DNA from 4 places in the Mesorhizobium sp. M0496 genome. Region 3 is predicted to be linked to each of the others. Evidence: riboswitches for the same ligand, from Rfam matches in the RefSeq annotation. Region 3 holds a riboswitch; each other region holds the start of a gene.
What was found. Region 3 has a riboswitch for cobalamin ahead of metE (5-methyltetrahydropteroyltriglutamate--homocysteine S-methyltransferase). Riboswitches for the same ligand answer to the same signal wherever they lie in the genome.

Region 1 (4,661 bases), on a different contig from region 3:
CCTGGGGCACGAAAGATCTCCGAGTAGGGATTTTGCATGGGTTGGTTCCTCGACAAAGCACGATTCGACAATTACATACGATGCGTATGAATGTTAAATAGAGCATACGCCGCGTATGTCAATTGGCATACGGTTCGTATGTGGATAGGGCCAGGAGCCATGCACAAACCCCGCAAGGAGATGATTGCCGAGACGCGCGCCAAGCTGATCGCGGCGGCCCGCCATGCCTTCGGCACAACAGGCTATGCCGAAGCCTCGATGGATGATTTCACCGCATCGGCCGGGCTGACGCGCGGCGCGCTCTATCACCATTTCGGCGACAAGAAAGGTCTGCTGCAGGCGGTTATTGCCGAAATCGACGGCGAGATGGCGGCGCGCATCAATGAGATAGCGTCGAGAGCGCCGACCCGCTGGCAGCATTTCGTCGACGAATGCTCGACCTATATCGAGATGGCGTTGGAGCCGGAAATCCAGCGCATCATGTTCCGGGATGGCCCGGCCGTTCTGGGGGATCCGGCACAATGGCCGAACGCCAACGCGTGCATCGCTTCAATGACAGGCCATCTGACAGCGCTGCAGGAGGAGGGGGTTGTCGTCTCTAGTCTCGACCCCGAAACTGCCTCGCGGCTGATCAACGGTGCGAGCAGCCAGGCGGCGCAACGGATCGCCAATTCGACGGACCCCGAAGCGACGTCGAAGAAGGTGGTGGAGGCGTTCAAGCAACTGCTCGAAGGCCTGCTCAAAAGGCCGGGTTCGCAACCGGACTGAAATCCCGTCGGCGGTCAGGCACACCGGGACTCCGAACTCAGGTTAACAAAAGGCCTGAGGACGGCCAGTCCAGCGGTGTCGGCAGCTTTTGTGCCGGTAGCTTTCGTGTCGATAGGAATTTTTTCTTGACTTCGTGACCTCAGCTATGGTACATATCCATCCATGGTGCTGATTTGCGCCAGTGACCCGCCGCACAGGCGGGTTTTTCGTTTCCGTCAGCCAACGCGCCGGCGAACCTGTTAACCCGAGTTCGTTGCCCTGCGGCGCCACGGCCGACAATTGACAATCGCCGGGTTGGGTCCATCCTCTTGCACCACCTCTGGGGGGAGATTCGGGACATGTGGGATTTCGATATCGGCAGGTCGGTGTCCATCATGATGCGGACCTGGCCGTTCATTGTCTTTCGCATGATCGTCTATTTCGGCATCACGCTGGCCTACATCATGGCGACCGGCATGGGCGCCAGCGTCGGCTATGGCGTCGGCCATATCTCCACCGATCCCGACGGGCCGCTATCCTTTGCCCTGTGGGGCGGGGTGGTCGGTTTCGGCGTCGTCTCGATCGCCGTTTACTGGATCCGCGAATACATCCTCTATGTCGTCAAGGCCGGCCATATCGCCGTGATGGTCCATCTGATCGACGGCCGCGACATTCCCGGCGGCCAGGACCAGATCGCCTACGCCAAGGATATCGTGACCCAGCGTTTTGCCGAGGCCAACATCCTTTTCGTCGTCGACCAGCTGGTCAAGGGCGCCATCCGCGCCATCACCGGCCTGCTCGGCGGCATCGCCGCTTTCCTGCCGATCCCGGGCTTGAGCGGCCTGATCTCCTTCGTCAACACAGTGATCCGCCTGTCGCTGACCTATGTCGACGAGATCATCCTCGGCTACAACATACGCATCAATTCGTCCGCGCCGTTCGAGACGGCGCGCCAGGGCGTCGTGCTCTATGCCCAGAACGGCAAGGTCATGGTCAAGAATGCCGTCTGGCTGGCAGTCATCATGTGGGGCGTGTCGTTCGTCATTTTCCTGCTGATGCTGGCGCCGGCCGCCGCCATTCTTTTCCTGATGCCAGGGCAATTGGCGGGCTGGGCCTTCGTGCTCGCCATCGTCTTCGCCTGGGCCTTCAAGGCGGCCTTCATCGAGCCTTTCGCCATCGCTTGCCTGATGCAGGTCTACTTCAAGACTATTGCGGGCCAGGTGCCAGATCCGGCCTGGGACGCCCGGCTGGCTGAGGCGTCGTCGAAGTTCAGGGAACTCAAGGACAAGGCGCTGGCCTCCTTCGGCGGCTCGCGCTGGGGACCGGCCGGCGCGACACCCTGATCAGCGAGGCTCGACGGCGCGGCAGCAACAGCGTTGAGGCGCGCCACGGTCGATTTGAGCAACGCTTCACCTTGCCCGGAAAACGTCTCACTCATGATCAGCTCCGGTAGCGGCAGTCGCCGTCCCCAGCCATGCGTTTCGAGGTCGGGCTTTGGCGCGAACTCCGAGACGCGGCCGACGCAGAGATAGGCGACCGGCGTCACATGATCGGGAATTGACAGCAGGCTTTTCAGCGCCTGCGCCTCGATGATGCTGACCCAGCCGACGCCGACGCCTTCGGCGCGTGCCGCCAGCCAGAAATTCTGCACCGCGCAGACCGTGCTGTAGAGGTCCATCTCCGGATTGTGCCAGCGTCCCAACGGCGAACCCTTCGAGCGTTGGCGGTCGCAGGTGATGCAGATGTTGAGCGCGCTTTCGCAGATGCCTTCCAGCTTGAGCTTGCGGTAAAGCGCCTGCCGGTCTTCCTCAATTGCCGGCAATTCCTGCTCGCGTGCCGTCAGGAACAGGTCGCGCACCCTTTCCCGTCGTTCGGCATCGCGAATGACTATGAAGTTCCAAGGCTGCATGAAGCCGACCGACGGCGCGTGGTGGGCGGCAAGCAGCAGCCGCGCCAGCACCTCATCATCAAGCGTGGTGGGCAGGAAATGGCTGCGCACGTCACGCCGTGTGAACATAGCGCGATACACCGCATCGCGCGCATTCTGCTCAAATCCATTGCCAACAGCAGCGGTCATGTGTTCCGGCATCGCTTGTCCCCTTGCGATTGCAGCAGTTTCAAACGGTCAGAGCGTACTTTGTGCGTCCAAGTGGACGCACGTCGCTCTGATGTCGTCCGCCTGACCATGCGGATGACGATGCCTGCCAGGCCGGTCTTCTGGCTCGGGATCAACCCGCGTCCGGTGCCTTCCCGTCATCGACAGTGGCGTATACCGGCGCGGTCCCCCTTACAGCGTTGGGCACGCCACGGAATTCAACCGTGTTCCCGATTCTCCCGTTTGCACGGGCACCAGGCAGTGGCGGGGACCTTACGCCGAAGCGCAGACGACGCCAATGCCTGCGGCGACACGAATGGACGCAGGCGCGATTTTCCCCAGTCATCAGCCGCCTGCGCATGGCCTTTGTCGATCCGGGTCACTAGATTAGGACGATGACCACTCGTCTCTACACCCATCCGATCTTCCTCGAGCACCTCACGCCACCCGGCCACCCCGAACGGCCGGACCGCTTGCGCGCCATCGATCGCGTGCTCGATGACGAGGCCTTTGCCGCGCTCGATCGTATCCAGGCGCCGGAAGGCGACGAGGCCACCATCCTCTACGCGCATCCCGCCGATTTCGTCGCCCGCGTGCGGGCCGCCATTCCCGACGAGGGGATTGCGCGCATCGACGCAGACACCACTGCCAGCCCGAAGAGCTGGCAGGCGGCGATCACCGCGATCGGTGCCGCCAACGCCGCCGTCGACGACGTCTTTGCAGGCCGCGCCGACAATGTCTTCGTCGCCGCGCGGCCACCCGGCCATCATGCCGAAAAGACCACGGCGATGGGCTTCTGCCTGTTCAACACCGCGGCAATCGCGGCGCGCTATGCGCAGAAGAAACACGGCGTCGAGCGCGTTGCCGTCGTCGACTGGGACGTGCATCACGGCAATGGCACGCAGGATATTTTCTGGGACGATCCGTCGGTGCTCTATTGCTCTACGCACCAGATGCCGCTTTATCCCGGCACCGGGGCAAAAAACGAAACCGGCGCCGGCAATATCGTTAACGCACCATTGGCGCCGCAGACCGGCAGCGAGGTTTTTCGCGATGCCTTCCTGTCGCGCGTGCTGCCGGCGCTCGACAATTTCGCGCCCGACCTGATCGTCATTTCGGCCGGGTTCGACGCGCACCACCGCGATCCGCTGGCCGAGATCAACCTGACCGAGGACGATTTCGACTGGGCGACCGGCCAGCTGATGCAGCGCGCGGCGCGCCACAGCGGCAACCGGCTCGTCAGCCTGCTCGAGGGTGGCTACGATCTGCAGGGATTGGCATTTTCGGTCGCCGCCCATGTCGGGCGACTGATGAAAGGATGAATGATGGCTGGTGAGACCAACGAAGACGTCAAGGCGATGAGCTTCGAACAGGCACTCGACGCGCTGGAGAAGATCGTCGATGATCTGGAGCGTGGCGACGTGCCGCTCGACCAGTCGATCCGGATCTATGAGCGCGGCGAGGCACTGAAGGCGCATTGCGACCGGCTGCTGAAGGCCGCCGAGGACAAGGTCGAGAAGATCAGGCTGTCGCGCGACGGCAAGCCGGTTGGAACGGAGCCGCTTGACGCGGATTGAGGCAGTCCGAACGATGGTCTTGCCTCACCGGTTTTTGGACATGATCATGATCGAGGATAGAACGCATCCCGATTGAAAGCGCTCCAGGACAAGAGGAGATACGGAAACGATGTGCAGAAACATCAAGACCCTGTTCAATTTTGATCCGCCTGCAACCAATGACGAAGTCCGCGATGCGGCCCTTCAGTTCGTCCGCAAGCTGAGCGGAACGACGCGGCCTTCGAAGCAGAACCAGCATGCCT
Region 2 (4,661 bases), on a different contig from region 3:
ACACTCGATTCTTGCTTGGCAAGCCAACGTGCGCCAGCGGCTCCAAGCCGATCACGCCTCGATTTCGAGCGCCGAAAGCGGTTTTGAGCAACAGGCGAGGATAAAGCCGTCGTCGATCTCGTGGTCCAGGATGCCGCCATTGTGGCTCATCTCGACGTCGCCCGCGACCTTCTTCACCTTGCAGGTGCCGCACAGACCGAACTCGCATGCGGCGGGTATCCGCACGCCGGAGGCCCGCGCGGTCTGCAGCACGGTCTGCCCGGCGACGCATTCGGCGTCGACATCCGAAAGCGCGAAACGGATCGGCGTCGCGGCTTCGACCGGGGCGACGGCGTCGTCTCTCGCCGGCAAAGCGAACGGCGCCGGGATCTTCTCCACGGCAGGCGCCGCAAAGCTCTCCTGATGGTATTTCGTCATGTCGAAGCCGGCGGAGTCCAGCATGCCGCGCACGGCGCGCATGAAAGGATCAGGGCCGCAGCAGAAGATTTCGCGCTCGCGGAAATCGGGCGCCAGCAGCGGCAGCCGGATGGCGTCGATGCGGCCCATATGGCCAAACCAGCCCTCGCGGCTCGACCGCTCCTCGATCATGAAGCCGAGCGACAGGCCGGGCATCCGGCTGCCGAGCAGCTCAAGTTCCTTGCGGAAGATGATCTCTTCCGGACGGCGCGCGCAATTGACGAAGCCGACATCGGTCCATGGCGCACAGTCGTTCAGCCAGCGCAGCATCGACATCATCGGCGTCACGCCGGAACCGGCGGAGATGAACAGATATTTGGCCGCCGGGTGGCTGTGCAGCGAAAAGTCACCGGTCGGCCCATAGGCCTTGACGTGCGATCCGGGCGTAAGATGGTCGAACATCCAGCGCGTGCCGATGCTGCCGGCCTGCGCCTTCACCGTCACCGCGATCGAGAACGGCCGCGATGGCGAGGACGACAGCGTGTAGGTGCGCATCAGCGGCCCGTCCGCGGCCGGCAGCTCCAGCGTCAAGAACTGGCCCGGCTTGTAGCGAAACCAGGTCTGGTTGTCGGAGCGGAAGGTGAAGGTCTTGACGTCAGGCGCTTCGTCGCTGACGCCGATCACTTCTAGCACCTGCAGCCGGTCGTTCCAGGGCGTCATCTGGTCGAGATGGCGATAGAGGCCAAGATCCGTCATCGCATTCATCCTCTTATCTCTTTTGTTTTGTGCATGATCCCAAGGCCGCTGCGCATTTTGGGCGACATGCGCTAGGCGACGCTGCGCAGGGTCGGCCGGCCGCCTTCGGCGAGGCGCGGGCCGATGAACGACGCGTACCATTCGACGAACTGGATCACGCCACCCTCATGCAGCTCCGAATAGGGGCCTGGTTCATAGGCGGGCGACAGGATGCCGAAGGCGTTTTCCTCGACGATGCGACGGTCCTGGTCGTTGGTCTCGGTCCAGACATGGGTGAGATCGTCGATGGTGTAGTCGACCCCCTCGACCGCATCCTTGTGCACCAGCCACTTCGTCGTCACCGCCGTTTCCGTGGCGCTGATCGGCAGCACCCGGAACGTCACCGCGTGATCGATGAGGATGTGGTTCCAGGTCGTCGGGTAGTGATAGTGCATCAAGGTGCCGATCCGGTCGGCGGAGACAGTGTCGGAGAGGTTCTTCTTCACCGCCCGCTTGCCGGTCATGGTGTAGCTGACGGCATCGCGCAGCAACGGCGCGCGGGTGGCGCGGTACTGTCCGGCCGGATCGATGCGAAATTTGCTCGGCAGGCCTGATGCCTCGCATTTGGCCCAATGCGCGACCATTTCGGGGTCACTGTCGGCGCCGTTGACGCCGGTTACGGTCGGCGCCTCGGGGAAGGTCTTGCACAGCTCGGGATGATTGGCGACGCAGTGATAGCACTCGCGATTGTTTTCCCAGACCAGCTTCCAGTTGCCCTTCTCGATGATCGTACTCTCGAAGGCGATCTTTGCTTCGCGCAACCGGTGCGGCAAAAGATAAGGTTCGATCATCGCCCGCATCGGCGCGAAATCGGCGGGCTCCCTGGCCAGGCAGATGAAGATGTAGCCGCCGACGCTCTCGCAGGCGACCGGCTTCAGGCTGAACTCGCTCTTGTCGAAACCGTCGGCCATCTGGCGGGCAAACAGCAGGCGGCCATCGAGTTCATAGGTCCACTGGTGATAGGGGCAGACGAGCTTTGCCGCCGTACCCCTCTCGGTATTGCAGACGCGGCTGCCGCGATGGCGGCAGGAATTGTGGAAGGCGTTGATCTTGCCTTGCTGGTCGCGGACAAGGACGACCGGATAGTCACCGATCTGCACCGTGATGTAGCTGCCCGGCTTCGGCAGCTCGCAATCGTGGCCAATGAACAGCCAGTCGCGATACCAGATCAGCTCCATGTCGAGCTTGAAGTAGTCCGGATCGGTGTAGAAGGGCTGTTCTAGCGAAAAGCCTTGCCGGCGGCTGTTCAAGAGCCTCAGCATGTCGTTGCGAGTTTCCATGTCCTGTCCTCGTTTCTAAGGACTGAACTGGTGGTGACGGAGGAAGGATTGGACGCAGGCCGGCGATGCGCCGGACATGCACTATCCACCTCTTGACCGCCCACCGCGATCAGTCGAGTTCAATGATCTCGGGCTGGTTTCCGGGCTCTGGAGTTGTCCTTGCGGACCATCGCGACACCTTCCCAGGCAGTTGCCCAGTGGTCTCCCGTTGCGACTTGAACTCCACCACCGTTGCGGGGGCAGCGCCGGATTCTGACCGGCTTCCCAATTCTCCGCCTCGTCGTCACGAAGCGGCACCTGAGATGATATGATCTAACCACGATCGCGGGCGCGCCATCGGCATGAAAACGACATCGTATCCATGCGGCGCGACACGGATGCGAAACGTTCCGGTTGGCGATTGCAGAGCTGAAATCCTATCTCCGCGGCGGCCATTTCCATCTGCAATCTCCTCGAAACCGACCCCTCACCCGGGGCCAAAAAAGTTAACAGTTTCGAAAAGTGACTATTAGCTCTTTCTAAAATCGAACCGAACGGTTCGTTTCTGTTGACGGTGCGTGCAGGACGGTGTGAACGCCGGACCTTCGAAACAGTTGGTGATCAAGCGGGCGGTTTTTCTTAAATCATTGAAAAATATAAGTAAAAAGTGGTGTGTAGAAGCCCTTGGCACAATTTCAAGTGGCGGACTCATGGTCCACACGAAACAACTTCGTGATTGGAAAAGGCGAGGATGCCCTCCCACATCGGGGCTGTCCGAACGACGCGATTTCTTCCCAAGACACGCCGCTAGACGGACGGGAAAAATACTGGAGTACATAAAATGAAAAAGATCATTCTCACTGCCGCCGTCCTTCTGGCGATTTCGGGCAGCGCCTTCGCTAATGGTAGCGACCACTACGGTTCGAACGCCGCGGCAGCCACTGCTGTCGACAGCTCGTCCACGGCTTCGGTCAAGAAGTCGGAACCGGCTGCTCAGACGCCTGCCCAGGGCAGCGACCGTAATCTCTTCGGCAACAACTAAAAGCCGATTACCGGCAGACGGCGGGCTTGCCCGCCGCTCTGGCGAAATTCAGAAATCAGGAGACTTGAAATGAAGAAGATCATTCTTGCTGCCGCTGCGGTTCTCGCCATCTCGGGTAGCGCCTTCGCAGGCAGCGACAACTTTGGCTCCAACGGCGCCAACCAGCCTGCCACCACCGCCACCGACAGCTCGTACACGGCTTCCACCCAGAAGTCGGAGCCGGCCACGCAGGCGCCTGTCAACCATGGCAGCGACCGCAATCTGTTCGGCAACAACTAACATCCGACCAAACCAACATCAGACAGCGATGCGGCGGGTTAACCCGCCGCATCGAATTCGAAAATACGGAGTATCAAAAATGAAGAAGATTGTTCTTACTGCCGCCGCTGTTCTGATTGCCGCCGGCAGCGCCTATGCCCGCAACGACAACGTTGGCGGAACCGACATCAACAAGCAGGCGACCGTCAACGTCGACACTTCGCATACGGGCTCGATCCGCAAGAGCGAATCGCCCATCTACAAGCTGCTCAATTCGTCGGGCGATGTATCGAAGTCCGCCCCTCAGGGCAGCGACCGGAACCTCTTCGGTCGCTAACAGCCGAAGCCGATGTCCAGAAAAGAGCGGTGGGCCTTGCCCGCCGCTCTTTTTTTGACCGTCGAGATGGTTCCGTATCAGGCTGCCTTTGCTTCCGCTTCGTGAAGCGCGAAGGACCGCCCATCCGTATCGAAGATATGCAGGTCTTCGCCATTGGCGCTCAAGCGCAATGTCGAGCCACGCTTGACTTCGACATTACCAGGCAGCTTGGTCACCAACGGCAGGTCGGCGCGGCCGATGTCGACATAGACAAGCTGAACCTCGCCGAGCTGCTCGACATAGTCGACCGTCCCTTCGAACAGATAGTCCGCACCGCTGGCGATGATCAAATCCTCCGGCCGCACGCCGAAGCTCACTGCGGCGCCCTTTGCCGAAGCAGGCGTCGTGATCGGCACGGTTGCCTTGCGCCCGCCGACATGGCTGACGACAGTCGGATTTCCGGTCTTGTCGATGGTCGCGGGCAGGATGTTCATGGCCGGCGAGCCGATGAACTGGGCGACGAACAGATTGCCGGGCTTCTTGTAGAGATCCATCGGCGTGCCGACCTGTTCGATATGGCCGTCCTTGAGCACAA
Region 3 (4,661 bases):
GTACGTCGTCGCGAACAAAAGACCAATTGAGAATGGTGACTGGGCCTGTGAGCATTCCCTTCACGGGCTTTTCCGTAAGCGACTGGGCGAATTGCCACCAGCGCACTGTCATCGGATTGCGCCTCGATACGTCGCCGAAAATGATGGGGGGACGCACGTAGCGCGACCCATAGCTTTGTACCCAGGCATGCTGTGTGAGCGCGAAGCCGGACAACTGCTCGCCGAAATGCTGTACCATGTCGTTTCGCTCGAACTCACCGTGCACCAGCACGTCCAGCCCGATCTCTTCCTGCCAGCGAATTGCAGCCTCGATCTCCTTCTTCAGGAACATCTCGTAGTCGACATAGCTCAGCTGGCCTTTCACATGAGCGGCCCGCGCCTTGCGTACCTGCGGCGTCTGCGGGAAGGACCCGATGGTCGTCGTCGGGAACGGCGGCAGCCCGAGTGAGCCGGCTTGGACTCTGGAGCGCTCGCCAAAAGCGCTCTCTCGTCGCTTCGCGCTGTCCTCAATGCTAGCGATCCGCCCCTGAACAAGCGGGTCATGAATCCTCGTGGATGTCACGCGCGTGGCGGCAGCCTCGGCAGACGCTTTCAACGCGCCAGCCACCGCATCTCTGCCTTGGGACAGGGCCTGGGCCAGCAACACCAATTCGTCGGTCTTCTGGGCCGCGAAGGCGAGCCACGACCTGATGTCGGCGTCGAGTTCCGTCTCCATGCGCAGGTCGATCGGCACATGCAGCATCGAGCAAGAAGGCGCGATCTCGACGCGGTCCAAGGGCCAGCCGGCGACGATCGGTTTGATGCGGTCGAGAATGGCGGGCAGGTTCGCACGCCAGACGTTGCGGCCGTCGATCAAGCCAAGCGAGAGCACCAGATCCTTCGGAGCGAGCCGACCCACCGTTTCCAGCTGCTCGGGAGCGCGCACGAGATCAATATGCAGCCCGGCCAGGGGCAGAGAAACCGCGGTTTCGAGATTGTCTCCCAGCGACCCGAAATACGTAGCCAGCATGATCTTCAGCTCGGGCGCGGCTTTCGACAGCTGGCCATAGGCGAATTCGAACGCAGCTCGTTCGTTCGGGTTCAGATCGAGGACAAGCGCTGGCTCATCGATCTGCACCCAGTCGGCTCCCGACAGCTTCAGCCTCTGCAGGAGTTGCTCGTAAACGGGCAGCAGCCGCGGTAGGAGCGCGATAGGATCGAACCCTTCGGCAGGCGATTTCGCCAGCTTGAGGAAGGTGATGGGTCCAAGGATGACTGGGCGTGTGTGAATGCCGAGAGCTTTAGCCTCGAGGAAGTAATCGACCGGCTTCGTTGACGAGAGGGCGAACGTCTGATCATCATCGAGTTCCGGCACAATGTAGTGGTAGTTTGTGTCAAACCACTTGGTCATTTCCATCGCGGTTACACCGAGCCCATGAGCCGCCTCCTGGTGACCAGCGTGTGCACAATCCTCCGTCTGGCCCTGGTTGCCGCGCGCCATTGCGAAGTAGATGTCAAGTGGGACCTCGCCGCTATTCCAGCCGTAACGGGAGGGAATGGCGCCGACCATGGCTGCGGTGTCGAGCACATGGTCGTAAAGCGAGAAGTCGTTTGACGGTATTTTCGACACGCCGCGATCACGCTGCTCTTCCCAGCTAGCGGCACGGAGCGCCTTCGACGTCGTGAGAAGGTCGCCAGCGGACGATGTTCCGGACCAGTAGCTTTCAAGCGCGAATTTCAGTTCTCGCCGACGACCGAAGCGCGGCACGCCGAGCGTTGCTACAGGAATTTCCTGAGAGTCAGTCATGTCATACCCCGATGGTTGGGGCGTCGATGACAAGGAAGGCGCTAGCAGGCCGGCACGAACGCCGGCTTGCAGCGGCCACCGAGACACCCCGCCCGTGGACGTAATTCGCCGTGGCAGGTCTCCTGGCTCGCGGGGTCATAGCCTCTACCCGTCTTCCTGAGGGTATTCGCCTCAGTGACATGAGTGGGGTTGGCTCGCCGCTAACAGTTGCGGGGGCAGCGCCGGCATTGCACCGGCTTCCCTCTTAGCTCCGCTGCGGCAGCGCCGCACGCGAGAACCACGACACGCAGATAATCACAGCAGTCCGCTCTTTTGTCAATGACGCATAACGAAATGTTTATGTCGTTATGTGATTTCGCTTTTACGCTTGTCTAACATTGTGAAATATTCAGTCGCCCATTGGCGGCGCTGCTCCGCTGCCACCATTGTCCAACTAATGGATCCCTGTCGGGCTGCGACATCCCTCGCAGGTCGCCGATGAAGGATTTCGGACAAGACTTCAAGCGCGTGACAACGTCATTAGAATGCAGAAGATCGCATTGGTGGCGATGTTTAACGATGCGGCCGCAAGCCGTGCGTGCGTGGTAGAAGCGGTTTTCTCGGAGTGAGCGCCAACCCGTGGTCCGAGGGGAATTGGCACGCCAGTCGTCATCACGGGTGACTAGGCAATCGTGATGACTCCGCTCGGCGGCAAGAGACCACACTGACGGAGCCTGGCTCAAGGGTCTGATGCAAAGCCCGACTGTGGTCCCGATAAGCCGCTTAAGCCGCATTCAGGCGGTCAGGATAAGTATCTCTCTCTCCAAGCGCTCGGCATTGAGGGATGCGCAAATGCAGGCAAAGCTCGCGTGCTTCATATTCTGCATCATACGATCGGCAGGACCCAGTTTTTATCCAGTGCACGCGTCAGCGCGGTGTGCAATTCTGGCTCGGTCCGATACGAAGGCATTTGGGCCTCGCTGATCCAGCCCAAGCCAACATAGTGGAAGTGATCCGCAGGGACCGTAACCCGGCTGCTGTCCAGTTGCCGAACGAAGTCCGCTGACCAATGGTGGATCGTATACGCTTCAAGTTTGTCCATCATCCTCCGCCAGCGTTGGATGCGTTCTTCGCGCGGCATGCTGGCCGCTCTTGAGATCGCGGTAGCTATCTCGTCGGAGAGCCTCGGATTTACCAGTAGGGCGTCCTCGCCGAAGTCTTCGGCCGCGCCGGCAAACTTCGATAACACCAGAACGCCAGGGTCGCTCGGATCTTGTGCAGCAATGTATTCTTTCGCCACAAGATTCATGCCATCGCGCAACGGCGTCACAACGCAAACACGCGCGGCTCTGTAAAGACCCGCTATCTCAGCTTGGGTGAACGACCTGTTCTCATAGATAATCGGCATCCACTCGTCCGTGCCATGCCGGTTGTTGACTTGATTGACGAGTCTTTCGACGTCGCGCCGATATTCGCTGTACGCTTGGATGTCGCCACGTGAGGGAGTTGCGATTTGCAAGAGCGAGACACGTTGCGGCTCGACTGCCAGCAGATCGAAAGCTTTAATCCGATTGTCGATGCCCTTGGTGTAGTCGAGCCGATCGACGCCGATAACTAGCTTTGCTCCGCCAAGTTTCAACTGCGAAATGTAGGCTTTCTGCGCCTCAAGCGAATCTGCGGCACACTGTTCGAATTGCTTCGGATCGATACCTATAGGAAAATTTTGGCATTGCGTCTGGCCATGGTCCGAGAAAACGACCCCGTTCTTGCTCTCCAGCCCCAAATGAGATTGGACACAGGCGAGGAAATTGCTCACATCACGGTCGGTCTGGAAACCGAGCAGATCATACTCGAGCATACATTTCATTAGCTCGCCAGAATTGGGCACGCGCTCCATCATGTCAGACTCGGGCCATGGCGTATGCAGGAAATGGCCGATCGGCCGGTCAATGCCGAGTCTGTGCAAATCAGCGCCGAGCGGCAGGAAATGGTAGTCATGAACCCAGTAGACTGCGTTATCTCCCAATTCGGACACCGCGCGCGCCATGAAGGCATTGACGTCGCGATAACTTTTATAATCCTCTTCCGAGCCTGAGATCCGGTCCGGCAGCGAGTGGAGCGCCGGCCACAATATTGAATTTGCAAAACCTTGATAGTACCGAGAATAGTCCGCTGCCGGCCCATCGAGCCACCCGATTTGACCTTTGCCACGCTGCACGAGGGGCACCTGTTGCGTATCCCCGTCGCCCAGATGCTCGGAAAAACCTACCCAGACCGCGCCGGAACGCTCCACGACGCACTCCAGGGCCGCCGAAAGCCCGCCTGTCTTGGGCTGATCAGAATTGACAGTCGCACCGCGGTTGGAAATTGCGATAAGACTCCTATGTGGCTGCTGGGCCGCCGTGTTGAAGCGCTGGTCTGCGGCTGAGACAACAGGACGGGACGGGCCAACTTCGGCTTGTTGTTCTCGCTCCTGTGGCAAGTCTCTCAGGGGTTGTTCAAAAGCGATTAGTTCGTGAACAGCCCCAGTTTGCCATGTGAGGTTCCGGCGCGGCGAGTTGGCGTTGTTCAATGCGTCCATTTCATGCCTCCGTTGAATATTCCCCATGATGGAGCAACTGGCATTCCCAGATTGGCACACCCCCTGCTGACGAGAATCTGACGAGCGTCAGAGCAAATGGCGACCGATTGTCGCGTTTCGGCTTCGGCGCCCTCAAGAACCGGCTTATCGCGAAAATAGCTGGCGACCCGATCGAGCGGACCGTGCTTGCGGTAATTGTTGGATTGTTCGGATAAGAGATACACCCAGTAGATGCCAGCACCTGTTGAAATGAACTGAAACTATGTCGCTGCCGGGCCCTCTCCGATCTCCGTGTCAAAACTCTTCGGCAGACGG
Region 4 (4,661 bases), on a different contig from region 3:
TCCAGCGCTCCTTTTTTCCATTCATAGGCAAAGCCGATGGTCAGCACCGCCAAAAATACCATCATCGACCAGAAGCCGAGCATGCCGATCTTCGAGAACGACACCGCCCACGGGAACAGGAAGGCTACTTCCAGGTCGAAGATGATGAACAGGATCGACACCAGGTAGAAGCGGATGTCGAATTTCATGCGGGCGTCGTCGAACGAGTTGAAACCGCACTCGTAGGCGGAAAGCTTTTCGGGATCGGGGTTGCGGTAAGCCACCAGGAAGGGTGCGGCCAGCAGCGCCAGGCCGACAACCAGCGCCACGCCGATGAACAGGACGATGGGCAGATACGAACTTAGAAGTGCGTTCATACTCGGCTTTCCGTTGGCGCCAATCCACGTTGATTACAGCACCGGACCCTAATGCGGAAGCGTGACAGTTTAACCGCTGAACCGTTTTAAGGGCCTATGCTGCAACGCGGCGAGGGTTAGCGCAGCACTTCCAGCGAAGCAAGTCAAACCTTGTTCAAAACACAGTGCTGGACGGCATATCGCGGCAAACTGGTCCGATCCGCTCCTGTTTGATTTCCTTCGCTTTTTACTCCACTTTTCTCTCCTGACATGGTTGCCGCCAAAACCCTGCTAGCATGAACCGGAATCACCCATCAAATCGCCCTCAGAGTGACGCCTGCATGAAGGAAAAGATCTCGCTCCCCATGGCCCGGCGCATTGCGCTTGCCGCCCAAGGGTTTCTCGATCCCCGCCCGACCGGCACACCGAACCGCCGGCACTTCGCCCGCGTATTGGCCCGCACCGGCCTGCTGCAGATCGATTCCGTCAGCGCGGTGGTGCGCGCTCATTATATGCCGCTCTATTCGCGCCTTGGCCCCTACCCGTTCGCTTTGCTCGACAATGCCGCGGTCACGCGCAAGCGCACGGTGTTCGAATATTGGGCGCACGAGGCTTCCTTTCTGCCGGTCGAGACTTACCCGCTGATGCGTTGGCGCATGCAACGCGCCGAGCGCGGCGACGAGATGTATCTGGGTCTCGCCAAATGGGGCCGCGAGCACGCAGCCTATATCGAAGAGATCTACCGCCAGGTCGCCGAGCGTGGCCCGATCGCCGCCTCCGCGCTCGAGGGCCAGAAGGGCTCGGGTGGTTGGTGGGGCTGGAGCCATGCCAAGCATGCCTTCGAATGGCTGTTCTGGGCCGGTCGCATCACCACGGCGCACCGTCGTGGTTTCGAGCGCTTCTATGACCTGCCCGAGCGCGTGCTGCCGCAGGCGATCCTCGATCTACCGATTCCCGCCGCCGAGGACGCGCACCGTGAATTGCTGCGCATTTCCGCCCGTGCCCACGGCATCGCGACATCAGGCGATTTGCGCGATTATTTCCGCCTGTCGCCGGCCGATATGAAAGGCCGGCTGGAGGAACTGGTTGAAACAGGCGAGTTGCTGCCGGTGCGCGTCGAAGGTTGGGACAAGCCGGCTTATCTTCATAGAGACGCCCGTGTGCCGCGCAAGATCGAGGCCCGCGCCCTGATGGCGCCGTTCGATCCGGTCGTCTTCGAGCGGTCGCGCACGGAGCGGCTGTTCGATTTCCACTACCGCATCGAGATCTACACGTCGGCCGACAAGCGGCAATACGGCTATTATGTCCTGCCGTTCCTGCTCGGCGACAGGATCGTGGCGCGCGTCGATCTGAAGGCCGACCGGCCTGCCGGCATCCTGCGCGTCCATGCGGCCTATGCCGAGCCCAAAGCGCCGCCACAGACTGCCGCTCAGCTCTACCAGGAACTGAAGCAGATGCAGGGCTGGCTCGGCCTCGAACGCATCGAGGTGACCCCGGCCGGTGACTTGGGTCCGGCGTTGGCCGACCTGACCGTGTCGTAAGCTCGCGTTGACACCGCCGCCTGCAAAAGCCTAAATCCGATACAGACGGTCTCTTCTCTTCAACGAGAGGAGCCAAGAGGGAATGCGGTGCGGGACGAAATCCCAAATCCGCGGCTGTCCCCGCAACTGTAAGCGAAGAGCCAAGGCCGAAAGCCACTGGGAGTTCCCGGGAAGGCGGCTACCCAAGGCGATGACCCGCGAGCCAGGAGACCTGCCGTCTGCGACTAAGAATCCGATCGCCCGGCGGGTTTCCGGGCAAGGAGCACGATCTTTGGACCATGACAGCAGTTTTTCGGCTGGCACAGCGGATGTTTCGTCCGGCCATGATGATGCGTTGGCCGGCGTCACCGTCATCGTCTGCGCCTCCTGCCGCGATGAAACCGGCTCCGACGCCCATCCCCGCGCCGGCGAACTGCTGGCGGACGACACGCGCCGCGCCGCATCGGGCGACAATATTCGCATCCGCAGCGTTGAATGCCTCGGCAATTGCAAGCGCCGTCTCAGCGCCGCCATCCTGCGCGACGGTTGCTGGAGCTACGTCTTTGGCGATCTGACCACGACCAGCGGCAGCGATCTCGTCACCGGCGCAAAACTCTTCGCCACCTCGACGGACGGTCTCATTCCATGGCGCGGCCGTCCCGATAGCCTGAAGCGCGGCCTTGTTGCCCGCATCCCTCCGCTCGACCTGTTGAAGGACTTGAAATGACCGCTCCAGATTCGTCTGCCAACCTCTCCCGCGTTCCCTGCACCGTCGTCACCGGTTTCCTCGGCGCCGGCAAGACGACGCTGGTCCGCCATCTCCTGGAAAACGCCGGCGGCAAGCGCATTGCCATCATCGTCAACGAATTCGGCGACATCGGCATCGACGGCGAGATCCTGAAAGGCTGCGGCATCGACACCTGTCCGGAGGAAAACATCGTCGAACTGGCCAATGGCTGCATCTGCTGCACCGTCGCCGATGATTTCGTCCCGGCGCTCGACCAGATCCTGTCGCTGACGCCAAAGGTCGACCACATCCTGATCGAGACTTCCGGCCTGGCTTTGCCCAAGCCGCTGGTCCAGGCTTTCCAGTGGCCGAGCGTGAAGAGCCGCGTCACCGTCGATGGCGTCATTGCCGTGGTCGACGGGCCGGCATTGGCCGAAGGACGCGTCGCCAACGACATGGACGCCTTGCAGGCGCAGCGCGCTCAGGATGAGACGCTCGACCACGACGATCCGGTCGAGGAGGTGTTCGAGGATCAGATCGCCTGCGCCGACCTGATCATCCTGTCCAAAAGCGACCTGATGGACGCCGCCGGCACTGCCCGCGCCAACGCCATCATTGGCGAACACTCCGCCCGCGCGGTGAAGATCGTGCCGACGTCGCATGGCAAGGTCGATCCTTCCGTACTGCTCGGGCTCGGTCTCGCAGTCGAGGACGACATCGAAAACCGCAAGTCCCATCATGACGGCGCCTTCGACCATGAGCATGACGACTTCGACACGTTCATCGTCGACATTGCCTCGATCGCCAATCCCGATGAGCTTGCAAAGCGCGTCGCCGCCGCCGCCGAAGAAGAGAACGTGCTGCGCGTAAAGGGCTTCGTCGAGGTCGGCGGCAAGCCGATGCGGCTCTTGCTGCAGGCCGTCGGGCCGCGCGTCAACCACTACTATGATCGCGCCTGGACGGCGCAGGACGACCGCCGCTCGCGCCTCGTTGTCATCGGCCTCAAGGGGCTGAACCGCCCGGCGATCGAGCGTATACTTGCCGGCTGATTTCGGACACGGGTTGCGATGCACATCCTAACCACGACATCCGCCTCGCTCGACGATCTCGCCGAGCCGGTCGATCTGCGGCAGACGCCGGCGGATATCGTGGCCCTGTCCTTCACCGACAGCGACCTCGCCGGCCTTGCGGCCGCGTGGAAGGCCGACGCCGGCCGGCTGCCCTCGATGCGGCTGGCCGCCCTGCGTGATCTGCGCCATCCCATGTCCGTCGACCTCTGGGTCGACAGCGTCGCCCGCCACGCCAAGATCATCCTCGTCCGCATCCTCGGCGGCTACGACTGGTGGCGCTACGGCTGCGACCAGCTTGCCTCGATCGCTCGCGAACGCGGCATAAAACTGGCTCTGCTGCCCGGCGAGAGCCATGACGAGGACCTAAGGCTGATCGAAGCCTCGACGCTGCCGCGCGAGGAGCTTGACGGCCTGCTCGATTATTTCCGCGAGGGCGGCCCGGCGAATATGAGCGCGCTGGTGCAAAGGTTGGCGCGGCTGGCGGGACAGGATGAGCCTGTCGTCGAGCCGGTCGCGGTCCCGAAGGCTGGGTTTTACGAGCCCGCACGCGGAGTCGTGGAGAAGGCGGACGCATCGAATGTTGGCGTTCCTTCACACCCCCCTCTGTCCTGCCGGACATCTCCCCCGCAAGGGGGGAGATCGGATTTCATCAAAGCCGGCGCTTCTCTCGCTGAGGCATCTACAACCTCGACAATTGGCGAAACCGCCGATGACAGAGCAATCTCCCCCCTTGCGGGGGAGATGTCCGGCAGGACAGAGGGGGGTGTGACGGAACTCGACGTTGACAACGTCAACGCCCCAGTCGTGCCCATCCTGTTCTACCGTTCGATGCTGCTGGCCGCCGATGTCGCGCCCATCGATGCGCTTTTTGAGGCGCTGCGGCAGCGTGGTCTACTCCCGGTCCCTATCTTCGTCTCCAGCCTCAAAGACCCAACGTCACTCGCCTTTGTCGAAACAGCGCTCGCCTCCCTAAAACCCGCCGCCATCATCACCGCGACCGCTTTCGCAT

Region 1: it holds a riboswitch for cobalamin, as region 3 does, so the genes downstream of both, bluB (5,6-dimethylbenzimidazole synthase) here and metE (5-methyltetrahydropteroyltriglutamate--homocysteine S-methyltransferase) in region 3, are expected to answer to the same signal.
Region 2: it holds a riboswitch for cobalamin, as region 3 does, so the genes downstream of both, NKI73_RS07830 (aromatic ring-hydroxylating oxygenase subunit alpha) here and metE (5-methyltetrahydropteroyltriglutamate--homocysteine S-methyltransferase) in region 3, are expected to answer to the same signal.
Region 4: it holds a riboswitch for cobalamin, as region 3 does, so the genes downstream of both, NKI73_RS19550 (DUF1636 family protein) here and metE (5-methyltetrahydropteroyltriglutamate--homocysteine S-methyltransferase) in region 3, are expected to answer to the same signal.

What each region holds. Positions count from the first base shown of each region.
Region 1 is NZ_JAMYRC010000001.1:113,102-117,762, forward strand. It holds gene NKI73_RS00585 (MFS transporter) at 1-38, opposite strand, end outside; gene NKI73_RS00590 (TetR/AcrR family transcriptional regulator) at 160-768, shown strand; gene NKI73_RS00595 (hypothetical protein) at 1,107-2,090, shown strand; partial or broken gene bluB (5,6-dimethylbenzimidazole synthase) at 2,255-2,836, opposite strand; cobalamin riboswitch at 2,938-3,116, opposite strand; gene NKI73_RS00605 (histone deacetylase family protein) at 3,238-4,164, shown strand; gene NKI73_RS00610 (exodeoxyribonuclease VII small subunit) at 4,168-4,419, shown strand; gene NKI73_RS00615 (DUF2277 domain-containing protein) at 4,529-4,661, shown strand, end outside.
Region 2 is NZ_JAMYRC010000005.1:168,585-173,245, reverse strand. It holds gene NKI73_RS07835 (FAD-binding oxidoreductase) at 52-1,152, opposite strand; gene NKI73_RS07830 (aromatic ring-hydroxylating oxygenase subunit alpha) at 1,224-2,471, opposite strand; cobalamin riboswitch at 2,586-2,787, opposite strand; gene NKI73_RS07825 (DUF680 domain-containing protein) at 3,292-3,492, shown strand; gene NKI73_RS07820 (DUF680 domain-containing protein) at 3,562-3,771, shown strand; gene NKI73_RS07815 (DUF680 domain-containing protein) at 3,851-4,087, shown strand; gene NKI73_RS07810 (ABC transporter ATP-binding protein) at 4,165-4,661, opposite strand, start outside.
Region 3 is NZ_JAMYRC010000032.1:19,402-24,062, forward strand. It holds gene metE (5-methyltetrahydropteroyltriglutamate--homocysteine S-methyltransferase) at 1-1,786, opposite strand, end outside; cobalamin riboswitch at 1,882-2,083, opposite strand; gene NKI73_RS23650 (alpha,alpha-trehalose-phosphate synthase (UDP-forming)) at 2,652-4,346, opposite strand; gene NKI73_RS23655 (hypothetical protein) at 4,641-4,661, opposite strand, start outside.
Region 4 is NZ_JAMYRC010000023.1:41,609-46,269, forward strand. It holds gene NKI73_RS19540 (NADH-quinone oxidoreductase subunit A) at 1-356, opposite strand, end outside; gene NKI73_RS19545 (winged helix-turn-helix domain-containing protein) at 677-1,876, shown strand; cobalamin riboswitch at 1,906-2,109, shown strand; gene NKI73_RS19550 (DUF1636 family protein) at 2,148-2,582, shown strand; gene cobW (cobalamin biosynthesis protein CobW) at 2,579-3,631, shown strand; gene NKI73_RS19560 (cobaltochelatase subunit CobN) at 3,650-4,661, shown strand, end outside.